One region of the Brumicola nitratireducens FR1064 genome, then DNA from elsewhere that is predicted to be linked to it. Evidence: predicted binding sites of a transcription regulator. Region 1 holds the regulator's gene; the other holds the start of a gene.
The links. The regulator FliA, encoded in region 1, starts transcription of late flagellar genes. The targets are predictions, from matches to a motif close to CTAAAGNTNNNNNNNNNNNNGCCGATA.
Positions count from the first base shown of each region.

Region 2: a site for FliA is predicted at 3,483-3,509, ahead of GNIT_RS02660 (DUF3530 family protein). Genes of this name have one in related genera too.

Region 1 covers NC_016041.1:2,588,091-2,596,388, forward strand. Annotated here, with positions in the region: gene GNIT_RS11165 (chemotaxis protein CheA) at 1-1,953, opposite strand, end outside; gene GNIT_RS11170 (protein phosphatase CheZ) at 1,966-2,724, opposite strand; gene cheY (chemotaxis response regulator CheY) at 2,755-3,138, opposite strand; gene GNIT_RS11180 (RNA polymerase sigma factor FliA) at 3,190-3,918, opposite strand; gene GNIT_RS11185 (MinD/ParA family ATP-binding protein) at 3,930-4,781, opposite strand; gene flhF (flagellar biosynthesis GTPase FlhF) at 4,778-6,325, opposite strand; gene flhA (flagellar biosynthesis protein FlhA) at 6,358-8,298, opposite strand, start outside.
Region 2 covers NC_016041.1:611,950-620,247, forward strand. Annotated here, with positions in the region: gene GNIT_RS02645 (response regulator) at 1-1,021, shown strand, start outside; gene GNIT_RS02650 (sensor domain-containing diguanylate cyclase) at 1,014-1,985, shown strand; gene GNIT_RS02655 (hypothetical protein) at 2,001-2,324, opposite strand; gene GNIT_RS02660 (DUF3530 family protein) at 2,467-3,444, opposite strand; gene GNIT_RS02665 (RluA family pseudouridine synthase) at 3,592-4,257, opposite strand; gene rapA (RNA polymerase-associated protein RapA) at 4,258-7,083, opposite strand; gene GNIT_RS02675 (PhoH family protein) at 7,341-8,298, shown strand, end outside.

The DNA of each region.
Region 1 (8,298 bases):
AAATAAAGGGATGGCTTTCGACCTAACAATCATCGTTAATTGGCCATCTACTTTGTGTGTCTTACCAATATCCATATTGATAATCTCACTAACAGCACCTAGCGGTAAGGCAAACGTTTGCGCGCCCACCACAATCATTAGGGTTGGCAGTATTGCTAGGGTAAGCGGAACTTTGATTGCAAGTCTGGTGCCCTTTCCAAGCTCCGAATCAATGTTAACTGAACCGTTAAGTTGGTTGATTTTAGTTTTCACCACATCCATACCAACACCACGGCCAGAAATATCACTAATTTCCACTTTAGTAGAAAAACCTGGAGCAAAAATAAGATTAAATGCCTCAACGTCTGACATTCTAGCTGCTGCATCAGCATCTAATACGCCACGATTAATCGCAATCTCTTTCAACTTTTCTGGATCCATTCCCTTACCATCATCGTCGATCGTAAGGAGGATATGATCACCTTCTTGGGAGGCAGACAGTTTCACCGTGCCCATTCTTGGTTTGCCTTGAGCCTCTCGCTCATCTGGCATTTCAATACCATGGTCAACCGAGTTTCTCACCAAATGCACTAAGGGATCAGCAAGTGCTTCAACTAAGTTTTTATCTAAATCGGTTTCTTCACCAACGAGTTCAAGCGTAATTTCTTTCTTCAATGTTCTCGCCAAGTCACGAACGACGCGAGGAAAACGACCAAACACTTTCTTAATAGGCTGCATGCGGGTTTTCATCACAGCACCCTGCAAATCACCCGTAACTACGTCAAGGTTAGCGATGGCCTTCGCCATGCTCTCATCAGCATTATTAATGCTCAAGCTTAATAAGCGATTGCGCACTAATACAAGCTCACCTACCATATTCATTATTTGGTCGAGTCTCTTAGTATCAACTCGAACTGTGGTTTCGGCTTGAGGTGCAGCACTCGCTTTCTTATCTTCTTTTTTCGCTGGCGGAGTTGGCGCTTTTGCTGCTGGCGCTGGCTGCGCCTTAGCAGGAGCTTTAGCAACAGGCTTTGCATCATCTTTTGGCGCGCTCGGCGCTTCAGTTTTTGGCGCTTCAGGTGCTTTCGCTGCCGTCTCATTAGCCACAGATGCAATCGGCGACTTACCTTCGCCATGCAGCTGGTCAAGTAAGGCCTCGAACTCATCGTCCGTTATTTCATCAGGGTTACTACTAGCGCTTTCGTTCGCGTTTTTGTCAGTGCTACTGGCGACGCTCTGGGCTTCATTCTTCTCTTCAGCCTTGAATTGTCCCTTACCATGTAAATCGTCCAATAGGGCTTCAAATTCGTCGTCTGTGATGTCGTCAGCGCCTGAGTTCGTTGCTGCCGGAGCTGGTATTGGGGTTTCAACACTGTCAGATTTGGAAGGCCCTGAGCTACCGTGGAGCTCGTCTAATAAAGCTTCAAACTCGTCGTCAGTAATCTCATCAATATTAGCGTCAGCAGGCGCTTCGCTATTATCAATTGACTCATTATTTATTTCATTGATTTCATTGATTTCATCTTCAGTGTCATCAGCCGCGAGTTCAGCAACGTCAGTGGCAAAGATATTTTCATCGGCAGTTTCTGGCTTACTTAGTTTGTGTAAAACGGCGATAAGTTCGTCAGGAGCCGCTTCGAGAGCTTCCCGCTGCTTAACTTTTTCGAACATTTCAACAACAACGTCAGTTGCTTGAAGAATGACATCCATTAACTCTGGGGTCAGTGTTCGTTGACCATTGCGCATAACGTCAAACACGTTTTCTGCGCCATGGCAGATATTAACGAGTTCTGTTAACGCTAAAAACCCAGCACCGCCTTTGACCGTGTGATAACCCCGGAAAATTGCATTAAGTAAATCTGCATCTTCTGGCTTATTCTCAAGATCAACAAGCTGTTCTTGGAGTTGTTCAAGTATTTCTCCGGCTTCCACCAAGAAATCTTGCATTATTTCCTCGTCAACTTCAAACGACATTCGTCGGCTCCCCTAAAACCCTAAACTTGACAGCAAATCGTCAACGTCGTCTTGTCCACTTACTACGTCGTCTCGTGTATCTGCATCGATAATTGGCCCTTCGGCTTTTACTGTATCGGTCTGTTTCTTAGAAGTTTGAGGATTATCTTCCTCTAGCTGCAATTCTCCGACATCACCAAATGCCGTGAGCATTGAAACAAGGCTATCTTCGACTTCTTTAACCAGTTCTATAACGCGACGAATAACTTGCCCAGTGAGATCTTGATAGCCTTGAGCCATCAATACTTCGGTAAGCAATGAATTTAACGTTGCAGAGTCTCGGCTTGCATCTGTTATTAACGTATCAAGTTCTAAGCACAGGTGCTTAAATTCGCCTAACTCAATTTGGCGACTCATTAGTTTTTGCCATTCAGGCATGATGTTATTTAAACGCTGGTTCAAACCTTCCGCAAGTGGCATGCACTTTTCAACAGCATCCATCGTGGTGTTTGCCGCTTTTTCCGTCTCTTCAATAACATAAATTAAACGAGAGCGTGCGTCGGGAATTTCGTCCTGCATCAAATTAGCGATGCGTTCATCTATTTGGAAGTTATTCAGTGAGTCATGCAGTTGGCGAGTCAATTTTCCTACTTCAGAAAAAAGCTCGGTTGACTCTCGCATGGTGATTACATCTACCAGTGCGTTCGCCTTATCGCGATCGCCTTTTTCAAGATACTCAACTAGTAGTTTCGCTTCTTCTAGCGAAACTAAGTCTCTTTCGGTCGTTGTCATTCAACGTTACCCCATTAAGAAATATCGCTGTTAACCTAGACGTTCAAAAATCTTTTCTAGCTTTTCTTTTAGCGTTGCAGCTGTGAACGGTTTTACAACGTAACCATTTACCCCCGCTTGCGCCGCGGCAACTATCTGTTCTTTCTTCGCTTCTGCAGTGACCATTAAAACAGGTAAATGCTTTAAATTATCGTCAGCGCGGATTGCGCGAAGAAGATCGATCCCTTGCATACCTGGCATATTCCAATCCGTTACAACGAAATCGAAATCACCTTGCACAAGCATAGGCAATGCCGTATTTCCGTCATCTGCTTCTTGAATGCTAGTAAAGCCAAGATCTTTTAACAAATTTTTAATGATACGCCTCATCGTTGAGAAATCATCAACAACTAAGATTTTCATATTCTTATTCAAAACTGCCTCCGCTGAGGTACAAATTAACTACAAAAATAAAACGGAGAAAACTTAGTCGGCTGTACGCCATGACTGCATTTTCGACTTTAACTTTAACATTGCTTGACTATGAATTTGACTCACTCGTGATTCACTCACCTCGAGCACTTCGCCAATTTCACGCAAGTTTAACTCTTCGTCGTAATAAAGTGAGAGCACGATCGCTTCTCGCTCTGGTAATGTTGTTATCGCCCGAGCCAGCGCTTTCTGAAATGATCCTTGCACCATATCTTCAAAAGGACTGTCTGCTCCTTTCGTTGCGTCGGTGGTAAGAACGTCTTCACTTACGCCCAGATCTTCGATTCCAACAAGTTTACCCGCGTTAACTTCATTCAACATTTGATGATATTCCTGCACCGACACTTGCAGCCTTTCAGCTACGTCAATGTCGCGTGCGTCGCGGCCGGTCGCTTTTTCCACATCAGAAATAGCTTGCGTTATTGCTCGACTATTCTTATGAACCGAACGCGGAGTCCAGTCACCTTTTCGAATTTCGTCAAGCATCGAACCGCGAATGCGAATACCGGCAAAGGTCTCAAAACTTGCACCCTTGGAGCCATCAAAGTTTCTTGCTGCTTCCAGCAAGCCAATCATCCCTGCTTGAATCAAGTCGTCCACGAGAACACTTGCTGGCAACCTTGCCATTAGATGATGAGCAATTCTTTTCACCAAAGGCGCATGCCGCTCGACCAGTTGGTTTTTATCAATTTGTTGTTGATAGACTGCCACTTTGTTACTCACTGATTAGTTACCTACTCGTTTCTCGATACTAACTGCTCAATAAAAAATTCCAAATGCCCGCCGGGTTGCGCCGGTATGGGCCAAGTCATGGACTTTTGAGCTAGGTTAGTTATCGCCAATGCCGCAGGCGATGATGGATATGCATCAACAATAGCAGCTTGTTTACGTACTGATTTACGAATATTCTCGTCGAATGGAATCACTCCCACCAACTCTAATGCAACATCCAAAAATCGCCCTGTCACCTTGGAAAGCTTACTAAACAGTTCTTTCCCTTCCCTTTCACTTCGAACCATGTTCGCAACGATTTTAAATTTAAAAACGCCGTGCTCACGGTTCAGTATTTTTATCAATGCATAGGCATCGGTCAGTGAGGTAGGCTCGTCACACACAACGACAAGAACATCTTGTGCCGCCCGAGAAAAGCTCATGACCATGTCAGAAATGCCGGCTGCAGTATCGATTATCAACACATCTATTTCGGTGCGCAACTCGCTGAAGGCTCTAATAAGACCAGCGTGCTCTGTAGGACCCAACTCAGCCATTGACTTTGAGCCTGAAGTGGCAGGCGCGATTTTAACGCCGTGAGGACCCGTTACTAAAATGTCATCTAAGGTGCATTCGCCTCTGAGTACATGTGATAAATTTTTATCTACACGCAGTCCAAGTAAAACGTCAACGTTAGCCAGACCTAAATCGGCATCAAGCACAAGAACACGCTTGCCTTGCTTGGCTAAAGAGATGGCTAAATTCAAAGACACGTTGGTTTTACCCACACCACCTTTTCCACCTGTGACCGCCATGACTTTAATTAATTTGGACTTATTCATTTTTCTTAAGCTACTCGCTTGATCTTCTATCATCCTGCTCTGACACCCTCATCAGAATTCAATGGGCTAGTATGCGCCAAAGCATACTTTTTATAAAGTTTTGACGCTACCATTATTAAATTTTTTGCATCGGCAAGTTTTATATCTTCTGGCACTCTCTGTCCATCCGTTACGTAGCTTAGTCTAAGGTCGTTTTCGATGACCACACTTAGGGCCTCTCCAAGACTATAGCACTCGTCTAATTTACTGAAAATGCAGCCTGTAAGGTTTATGTTCTTATACGCTTGTATGGTTTGATGTAACACCTGATACTGCGCGCCTGCAGGCAATACTAAGTATTTTTTAATGTTTGCCGTCGTTTCTTTTTCATAATCATTTAACTGTGTCACTAAACGAGCGTCACGTTGACTAAAACCGGCGGTATCAATAAGGACTAATTTTTTGTGCCTTAATTGATAAAGTATATGGGCTAACTCTTCAGATGTCTGTGCTTTTTTCACGGTACAGCCAATAATTTTACCGTATGTCGCTAATTGCTCAAAAGCCGCAATTCGATATGTATCTACAGTAATCATGGCGACTTCATTAGCACCATACTTCTGTGCAAATTTTGCGGCTAATTTTGCAACTGTTGTCGTTTTACCTGTGCCTGTTGGTCCGACCAAAGCAACAATACCTGACTGTTGCAAAATGTCGTTGCCGCCTATGTGTAGACGATTGGAAATTAGATTCAATAAGTAATCCCAGCCTTCTGTTTCAGTCGCTTGGGGTGGCAGAAAACTCACTAATTGCTCGACGAGTCTTTCACTGATCCCCATGCCTAATAACTTATTACCGAGAAAATAGTGTGTTGGGTTTTTACGTTTGCTCTTTTCATCACTCAAGCCATTCACTTGATATTGTAAAACATTACGAATAGAAGCCAGTTCTGATTTGATAAAATCAAGCCCATCATTTGAAGAGAAACTTTTGTCTTGGCTGAATAAATCTGACGCTTGGCTGTCGGCAAAGTCATGTTCCATTGAAAAATCATCCATCGGTTTGGTTACTGGAGTTCTTGCGTATTCATGGGTTAGTTCTGCCTCGCGACGACGCTTTTCTGCCTGCTGTGAATCGGCATAGGCTTGACTAACGCGAGGTTGATTTTGATTCACAGCTTGTGTCGGCTGCGGTGATTGAGCGCTACGCTGTTGTGAATACTGTTTGCTGTTTTCTTTATCAGTGTATTGCTCATTTTTGCGACCATAAGCCGCATTGGAAAGCGCTACACTTTCAAATCCATCGCTATTTTCGTCAACTAACTTACCTGCATGCTGTTTTTCCAGTAGTGCTTTGAGGCTATCAGGTCCATCATCACCAATTATTTCGCTCAGGGTTGGCGTATTTTTTGACCTTCTGCCTAAGCTTATTGTGGGAGCCGGTTTTGTCATTTCAGTCTCTTTATCCACTGCAGCAACAAGCTCTACGCCATCTGCTACCTTTTTATTAGACATAATAACTGCGTCGCCGCCAAGTTCGTCTTTCACTTGCTTGAGCGCTTCACGCATATCTTTGCCAAAAAAACGTCTAATTTTCATGATGTCCTCGTTAGTGTTTGTAATGCGTCAGTTTATTGACCGACTGATGACACTATTTTTATTTGTTTGTCGTCGGGTATCTCTTGATACGACAACACATGTAATCCTACAACAGCGTGTTTCAAAAACCTTGATAGCACCGGACGTAGCATGCCTGATGTCAATAGTACCGAAGGCTCGCCAGCGAGTTCTTGTTGCTGACTGGCCTCAGTTAACGATTGCTGAATTTTCTCTGCAAGGCCTGGCTCAATACCAGCACCATCTTCACCACCTGCTTGTAATGACTGATGCAACATCTGTTCCAAGTCTGGCGCTAAAGTGATAACCGGTATTTCATTACCCCCTGCCGTAATGTCTTGCACAATCAAACGCTTCAGTGCAATTCGCAGGGCAGACACCAATACGTCTGGATCTTGACTTTTAGGGCCGTACTCACACAGTGTTTGACAAATTGTACGCATATCTCTAATTGGCACGCCTTCATACAACAGCGTTTGCAGTACTTTAACAATGGTGCTCAGCGACAAAATATCAGGTACTAGTCCTTCCACTAGTTTCGGATTGGTTTTCTCAAGCATATCAAGTAACTGCTGAACTTCTTCGTGTCCCAATAATTGATATGCATTCGTTGTTAGCAACTGACTTAGGTGTGTGGCGACCACTGTGGCAGAATCAACAACTGTATAACCGAGGGTTTGTGCATGTTCACGTTGGTTAGCTTTGATCCAGACAGCATCTAAGCCAAATGCAGGATCCTTGGTTTTGGTTCCCGATAGCTCACCGAATACCTGACCAGGATTAATCGCTAGCTCGTTGTCATGACTGATTTCCGCATCACCTATTGACACTCCCATCATCGAAATGGAGTAAGCATTAGGTGAAAAGTCCAAATTATCACGAATGTGCACAGGCGGAATAAGGAAACCCAGCTCTTGCGACAGTTTTTTACGTACGCCTTTGATTCGCGTCAATAATTCACCGCCTTGAGATTTATCTACAAGCGGAATAAGACGGTATCCCACCTCGAGTCCAATAGTATCGACGTGTTGAACATCGTCCCAACCAAGTTCTTTGATTTCACTAGGGCCTTTGTTTGAATCCGGCATTGTTTCTACTAGCGCTCTATCTTTTGCTTCCTTCGCTTTCATCTTGTCTCTAAAGAAAGCATAAGCAAACACGGCAGCAGAGAAGCCAAGGAAAGCAACATGCGGCATGCCCGGAACGATGCCCATAACAAATAGAATGCCCGAGGTAATGTAAAGAGCTTTGCGGTTGGCTAACTGCTCTCTAATTTCATGCCCCATTTCCTGCGAGTCATTTTCTCGGGTAACGATAATTGCGGTTGCAACAGAAAGTAGCAAAGACGGGATTTGTGCGACGAGTCCGTCACCAATCGTCAGGATGGTATAAACTTCCATCGCCGTGGAAAAATTTAGATCATGTTGAAACATGCCCACGAATAAACCGCCGACAATATTGATTAACATAATGAAGAGGCCAGCGATTGCGTCCCCTTTTACAAATTTAGACGCACCGTCCATCGAACCATAAAAGTCAGCTTCAGAGGTGATTTCTTCTCGTCTCTTTCTCGCTTGATCTTGATCGATGTAACCAGCGTTCAAGTCGGCATCAATCGCCATTTGTTTGCCCGGCATAGCGTCCAAGGTAAATCGAGCGCTAACTTCAGAAATACGTCCAGCACCCGCCGTTACTACTTTAAAATTGATAATCAACAAGATTGCAAAGACGACGACACCCACCACATAATTGCCGCCGATAACTACTTCACCAAACGCTTGTATGACCTTCCCAGCCGCGTCTCCACCCTCATGCCCTTCCAATAACACAATTCGCGTAGAGGCAACGTTTAGGGCCAAACGCAAAACGGTAGCAACCAATAGAACAAGGGGGAATATGCCAAAATCGACAGGACGTTTAGTTAATACAGAAACCAAAATAATGACGAGCGATAG
Region 2 (8,298 bases), 2.0 Mb from region 1:
ATCCGTGCTCATATGCGATGACTCTGGCTTTGCACGCAAAGCAATGGCCAGATCGCTTCCAGATGGTTGGGATATAGATATCTCGTTTGCGGAGCACGGCCAACAAGCAATTGACATGATCAAAGAGGGTAAGGGTGATATTCTTTTTCTTGATTTGAATATGCCCGTGCTGGATGGTTATCAAACCATGCAAATTATCCGCAAGGAAGATCTTCCTACCTTAGTGATTGTTGTTTCCGGTGACGTTCAAGAAGAAGCTCGAAAGCGAATGCTGGCACTAGGTGCCGTTGATTTTATCCGCAAGCCTATCGATAACGAAAAGCTAACGACGATCCTTGCCAAATACGGTATCTATACTGGCGCAACAACGGCACAAAAGCGTGAACAAACAAATTTACTCTCAGAAAATGCGGATGAAGCTGAAAAGTTGGATGCCTTCAGAGAGCTTGCAAACGTTGCCATGGGCCAAGCAGGCGAAAACTTAGCTAAAATTCTGAACGAGTTTATCGATTTACCCATTCCTAATGTGAGTCTATTACACTCCAGCGAACTGCATATGGCACTTGATGAAGTGAATCGAAATAAGCAGATGTCGGCGGTATCGAAAGGATTTATCAGCACTGGTATTAGCGGTGAAGCGATCATTTTATTCAACGACAGCAACGTACAAAGTATGGCCTCCTTGCTCGGCGATGATATTTCTAATAATGATGGTAGTGGTGAAATCGAAGTTCTTATGGACGTTTCCAATATTCTCATTGGTGCCTGCTTGAACGCATTATCAGAGCAATTGAATGTTAAATTTACTCACAATACGCCGATTATTTTGGGCTTACACCGTGACTTGCATGAATTGATGAATGATCAGACTTCAAGGTGGGAAAAAGTGTTGGCAATTGAGATTGCTTATGCCATTTCAAAACACGATATCAGTTTTGAGCTGCTGCTACTTATTCCTGATCAAGATGTCGATAGGGTGTTCAACCGCTTAGTGTTTCAGAAAGGAAGCGAAGATGAATAAAGATATTCAGGAGTTATCAGAGTTACATTGGCAGCAAGACCTTTTAGGCTCAATAGAAGTAGGGATCGTTGTTTTAGAAAAAGATTTCTCTGTTGCTGTGTGGAATCAGTTTATGGAAAACCACAGCAGCGTTAGGCCTAGCCAGATAATTGGAAAAAATCTTTTTTCACTGTTTCCAGAGATTGACGAAACGTGGTTTAAACGCAAGTGTGACCCGGTCTTTAACATGGGCAGCCCTGCATTTATCATCTGGGAACAACGCCCGTATGTGTTTAAATTTGGCACCAGCCGACCGATTACGTCTGCGTCAGACTATATGTATCAAAATGTCACGATATTTCCGCTAGCTTCAATCACTGGAGAAACCCAAAGGATTTGTGTCTTAGTCTATGATGTTACTGACCAAGCAATGGCCAAGCAAAGCATTGAAGGTCTCAATGCAAGGCTGCAGGAAGTGAGTCGAATTGATGGCTTAACGGGCTTGTATAATAGACGTTATTGGCAAGAGCGCTTCGAGAGAGAATACAAAATGGCGATGCGAAATGACCCTGACGTTTGCGCCATCATGTTAGATATTGATCACTTTAAAAAAGTGAATGATACACACGGCCATCATGCAGGTGATTTGGTTATAAAGCGCTTGGCTAAATTAATTACATTAGCTACACGCGAAACAGATATCTGCGGACGTTACGGCGGCGAAGAGTTCGCTATTATTTTGCCGGATACGACTGAGAAAACGGCTAAAATCATGGCAGAAAGGTTACGTAAGTTGGTTTCTTTAGACGCGGTTCCCTACGAAGATATAAAAATCAAATACACGATTAGTATCGGCATCGCTCAATTTACGAGTGATTATAGAGAGGCTGTGCTGTGGCTTGAAGATGCCGACAAAGCCTTATATGAAGCGAAAGAAGGGGGGCGTAATCGTGTTGTTTTAGCCCATGAAGGATCGTTGGAATAGTACTAGATAGCTCGGTTAAGGGCGTATACCTACAACATCCAAGGGGCACAAACCTTGGCCCTCTAAAAACGAAATACACATCGATAATTGCGTTTTAATACATTCATCGTTGCGTAATCGTGGTTCCTCCCAATAATGAGTTTGGTGCAGCACGTGCCAAAATATCCGTTCTTTGTGGCTATAAGGCTGCGTCTTCTGGTTTTTAACTTGTGACCATTCTTCAAAAGTGTCCCACAAAAAGCATTCGAGCTCAGCATAAGGAAGCTCGTTCTGCCAATAAGAACGCATATAATAAGCAAGCTGTCGTGCTTTGCGATCGATGAAGTGTTGAACCAACAAAGTAATGTGCCAACGTAAATAGATTAGGAGGTATTTACAGTATAGGTAGTGAAAAATAATTCGCGTAGTCACAACGTAAATGACTGCTCAACCCTATGTATTATATAGAAATATATAAGGAATTAAAAAATCGAAAGGATGATTACCAGCCCAGGTAGCTCGTCCAACCTTGAATTTGACGCGCAACATAGTCTTTCTGAACTTGATCAAAAGTTTGTCCAACAATGTCAGCCTGCCGATAAACTTCCTTAAGCTGAGTTCTTGCTTTTATTTTGCGTGCCTTCTCTGTTTGTTTACTCCAGCTATTATCCCAATAGCTAATTAGATCGAGAACAGGAATAGGAGTTTGCGCAACAACCATGGGTATTTTGTTGTTTAACTTACGAATTGGCCAATACGGATTATTGATAACCAGTGCGTCTATTTGCTGCATTGTTGCATGTTCATCAGCCGCGAGCTTAGCGATGGTGGCTGCTGTCATGCCCTGACTCACCAATATGCGATGTCCCATCGTCGTTTCCATATGTTGGAGGGTAGCGCTAATAAATGCTTCTATTTCTAGCGAATAAATGACGAGGTCAGCTTCGCTTATAGATGACGTTACCGAGAGACTGTTCGTCGTTTCATCAACAACCTGACCGTCTTCAACGGCATCAGCAAGTGGGGTAGCTGTCGCTCCAGACAAATCATCATTTTGTTGTGTTGAATTATCTGTTTCCGCGGATTCTTGCGTACCTTCGTTTTCAATCGGGAAGGCAATATTTGGCCCAAGGCTTAATCCTAAAGACGGCATCACTACCGTAGTCCAGCCGACTGCTGGTAAGGATTTTGCAAGTTGGCTAAGCGAATCTTGTCTACCCAAGGGCATATCGGCATCACCAATGATAAGCACAATGCCCTTAGTGATGGGTTGTTCAGACGTAGAAATCAAAATAGGAACACGATTGTTCCCTACGTCAATTAGGGTAAATTCATCCACATGCAGTTGATTTCTCATATCCATACTTGTCATTTCTGAAAATGAAGCTGACTGAGCCTCAAGCTGGAATGACAGAGCACTGCTGAGCAATAACAAGCCTGCGAAAATTAAAGTAATAAGGTCTCTTATTATTTTCTGCATAAAATTAAAGTGTGTTTCTTTTACATATATACAAAAGCTATCGGCTTCGTTATGAATATGTTTACAACTCATAAGCCTGATTCAGTCGGAATAGGCGAGAAAATGCTCAAACAGGATAAATGAGTGACGATGCCAATTTACTCAGCATCACTCTTGATGAAATGAATGTAAAGATTCAAAACGCAGCTTTTCGCCGCTAACAGGATGCGAAAACTCATGCATTTGTGCATGTAAGCAAAGTCGTGGGTTATTTACTTTTGCTTCCTCATGCGCATAGAGTCGATCGCCTAGTATAGGGTGCCCTAATGCCAACATATGCACCCGTAGTTGATGTGAACGTCCAGTGATGGGAGTCAATTCCACAAGGGTAGACTTAGCATCGCGCTGGATCACTTGCCAATGCGTTTGTGATGGCTTGCCGTGCTCGTGGTCGACCATTTGCTTTGGTCTATTTGGCCAGTCGCATATCAATGGCAAGTCAATTTTTCCCGAATCTCTTTCTACGTGACCAAACACTCTGGCAAAGTACGTTTTAGATGTAAGCCTATTTTCGAACTGACGAGACAAATGTACATGCGCAGGTTTATTCAAGGCCATAATAAGAATACCGGAGGTGGCCATATCGAGCCGGTGTATGATAGTTGCCGTCGGGAAAACGCGCTGCACGCGAATTTGCAGCGAATCTCGATGTTCTAGTGCCTTGCCTGGAACAGTGAGTAGCTCCGCAGGCTTGTCGAGCACCAAAATATCCTCATCTTGATACAGTATCGTAAGATAAGGATCTAAGGGCGGTGCATAATGTAACAGCGCCATCTATGGATTGTTCACAACAACACGCAAACTGTCTAAATAAGGTTCTGCGTTTGAAATGATGTCGGTGAGCTTTGCCTTTTGTGCTTCAATAAACTGAATTTCTTCATCGCGAATTGAGGCGTTTGTTTTTTGCAGCGAGCGCAAACGTTCAATTTCAGCACTGAGTTCTGTTTGCATTGCACTGAGCGCCAGTGACTGTTGTTCAGCCAAGTTCGCATGACCTAACTTTAAGCTTTCTTCGATACCAGAGGTAATTGGGTCGGCAAGTGCTTGAAGAAGCTGCAGTGCAATTTTACGCTTTACTTTAAACAATTGCTCAAACTCAGCTTCAACTGCTTGGTTTTTAGAGTCTAAACACAGTCGTACAGGTGTTGGAGGTAAAAACCGATAAAGCTGCAAACTTGCTTCTGCACTGGCGGATAGCACGCTTGTTGTCTCTATCCAAAATGCACCGGTAGGTAAGTTTGGATCTTTTGTAAATGCAATACTGCTTTTGCCCAATACATCAGTTGTAACTGACTCTAGGCAGTGACTAACAATCTCACTGTCCCAGCTTAAAAACTGCAATTGCTCAAATTTGGTTGCATTACTACGTTGATAAGTCACTTCTAAACCATCTTCAGTCAAACCTGGAATTTGATGGACTAGTTGCTCTGTGGGGCGAAGAATAAAACTGTAATCATCTTTTTCGTCTTGTGTAACGCCAAGCGCATCAAACAATCTGCTCATGAATTTTAGTAAGCCTACTGGGTTTTCGGCGGCAATGATCGTGTCTAACAAGTCATCAATACGGCCAAAACCTGAGGCATTTAATTCTAGAAGCTTGTCTCTACCTTGCTCAATTTTCTTTTTCAGCTCTTTCGTTAGTGCCGCGGTTTGGCCGATAATGTCGAGCTTTAGTTCTGTGTCTTCTGGGTTTTTGAGTGCAGACATGAGGTCGGACTGTACCTGCTTAAATACATCACTTCCAACCGGGCATGTGGACTCAAAGGCACCTAGTCCATCTTGGTACCAGTCAAACAACACTTCTTGCGCTGTGTTTTCGAAGTACGGGATATGTAAGTTGATATCGAATTTCTGACCGATGCGGTCGAGGCGACCAATTCGCTGCTCCAACAAGTCAGGCACCATTGGCAAATCGAACAATACTAAATGGCGAGAAAACTGAAAGTTTCGGCCTTCACTGCCTATTTCGCTGCACAGCAACACTTGAGCGCCTTGTTCATTGGTCGCGAAGAAATGTGCGGCTTTATCGCGTTCGATAATACTCATGCCTTCATGAAACACAGTATGCCGAATAGCTGTTTTTTGGCGTAAATATTCAGCCAGTTGCAGTGCTGTTGATGCGTAAGCACATATAACCAACACTTTTTCATTTTTATTAGTTTCAAGTAAGTCGACTAACCATGTGACACGTGGGTCATATTTGGTCCAGTTGTCGTTTACTAGAGGAGCGCGCTCTGGATGCAGACTAAGCACAACATCTTCTTCTAAAGATAAAGATACCGCATATTCTTTTGGCAACTTTAATGGCGCAGGCATAGGAATTCGTTCAGGGAATCCTTGAATACTGGCTCGACTATTGCGGAACAACAAACGTCCAGTGCCATGTTGGTCTATAAGCTTAGTTAATAAAGCATGGCGTTGCTCGCCGCTTGCCAGCATTGCGTCGCTTATTTCTTCATCCTTAACTACGGCATTTAATTTGTCTATTTGCGCCTGACTCATATGCGCATTTTCAATCAATGGCGCGACTGCTTCAGCGAGTTCGCCGTAGTGCGTCTCTTCTTCAAGAAATTGTTGGTAATCGTGAAATCTCGCTGGGTCTAGCAAACGTAAGCGCGCAAAGTGGCTCTCATGACCGAGTTGATCCGGTGTTGCTGTTAATAAAAGCACGCCTTTCACGATTTTACATAGCTGTTCAATGGCGCTGTATTCTTCTGACACATGCTCTGCCGACCATTGTAAATGATGGGCTTCATCTACGATTAAAATGTCCCAATCAACTTGAGTCGCTTTTTCTAGGACTTTTTCTTGTTTAATAAAGTCGATACTGCACAGCACCAGCTGCTCCTGCTCGAAAGGATTATCGCCACTTTCGGCCATTGCTTCCATGCGTTCTTCATCAAATACTGAAAATGAAAGGTTTACGCGGCGCAGCATCTCTACTAACCACTGGTGCACTAAACTTGAGGGGACTGTAATGAGAGCGCGCTTAGCTTTGCCTGTTAATAATTGTTGATGCAGTATTAGTCCTGCTTCAATTGTTTTACCTAAGCCTACTTCATCAGCTAATAAAACACGTGGAGCGAAACGACTGCCGACCTCATTTGCAATGTGCAGTTGATGCGGTATAAGCTCAACGCGAGCGCCTACCAAACCAACGGCACCAGAGGTGGCGTGGTCGTGCTGCTTTTGCAGACATTCGTGTCGAATGTCAAACCACTTAGGCGAATCCAATTGACCACTAAATAGACGTTTCTCTGGTTGATTGAGCTTTACGTTATGGTCAAGAGTGACTTCCATAATCGATGCTTCTTCACCATTGTCTGTGCGCAAGCCTGAATATATATAAAGACCATCTTGCATCATTATACTTGTGATTTTTAACTCCCAGCCGTCGATATGAAGGGCTTTTTCACCTTCACTCAAAATTAAACGGGTAATCGGAGCATGAGCAATCGCATAAGTACGATCTTCTTTGACCGCAGGGAAGAGTAAATTTATCGTTCGGTTGTCAGCGGCCATGACAATACCTAAGCCTAAATCAGCCTCTGTATTGCTTAACCAACGTTGCCCAACGGTATACTCTTGTGCTGCGTTCATAATTAAAAATCCAAGGTAAAAAATAAAAAGGGTGCGCATTGTACTGATACTCAGCGCGGCTGTCAGCTATCTGTTCAAATTACCTTAAAAAAGGTAGTGATAATTATAGAAAACTCATTTAAAGTGACGGTGTCGTCAATGTTTTCTGCCGCTACAGCCGAATAATCACGGCATCTACACGGATTGCGCAGAAACATTGTTTTCTCACCACCGAGACAACATGCTTTATCTTTGTCTTCGTGCAATCGGAGTAACGGATGCCAGAACAAACGCAAATCACACCTGCTAAGCCGAACGATCAACAAACTGAAGCGAGCACTGAAGCGAAAATAGTGTCGCTCTCCAACACTAAACTCTATGTGCTTGACACGAATATCCTACTGCATGAACCGCTCGCGTTTACGTCTTTCAAAGAGAATGACGTCACGGTGCCTATGACCGTGTTAGAAGAGCTGGATTACATCAAAGACAGCAAAAAAGATGTGGCCCGTGACGCAAGAGTTTCAATTAGGGCAATGGAGGATTTGCTGCACAATGCGAGCCCTGAACAAATGCTATCAGGTGTTAGTATGGCCAGTTTAGGTTCAGGAGAAAGTGCACCTACAGGCACATTTTCGATATTTTCAGACTTGTCGATGCCAGATAAACAGCAGGTATTTACCAGCAATGAGAACGACAATAGAATCATTAATGTTGCTTTGCATTTACAGGCAAAACTAGCCCCCAGACAGGTTATCTTGGTAACGAAAGATATCAACATGCGCCTAAAAGCCAAAGGTGCAGGAATGAGTCTGGTAGAAGACTATCGAACTGATCAGCTCATCAGTGATATTAAATATCTATCCAAGGGCTATCATATATTCGAAGGTGACTTCTGGCAAAATGTCCAGCGTGTTGAAAGTCACACAGAAGGGCGTGACACTATTCACAATATTCCAAGAAGTGTTCTGCCTGAAGCATATGTTAACGAATTTCTGCTAGATGAGTCTCGACAGTTTGCAGGCGTAGTTGAATCAATAACAGCCGATAGCTTGGAAGTGCTCGATTTGGGTTATGAGCGCATAATGTCTCGTCGGGCTTGGGGCGTATCGCCTAAAAATATTGGTCAGGCAATGGCGATGCATGCGCTACTCGACCCACATATCGACCTGTGTATTCTGACGGGCCCTGCAGGGAGTGGTAAAACTCTACTTGCTTTGGCTGCGGCGCTCGAGA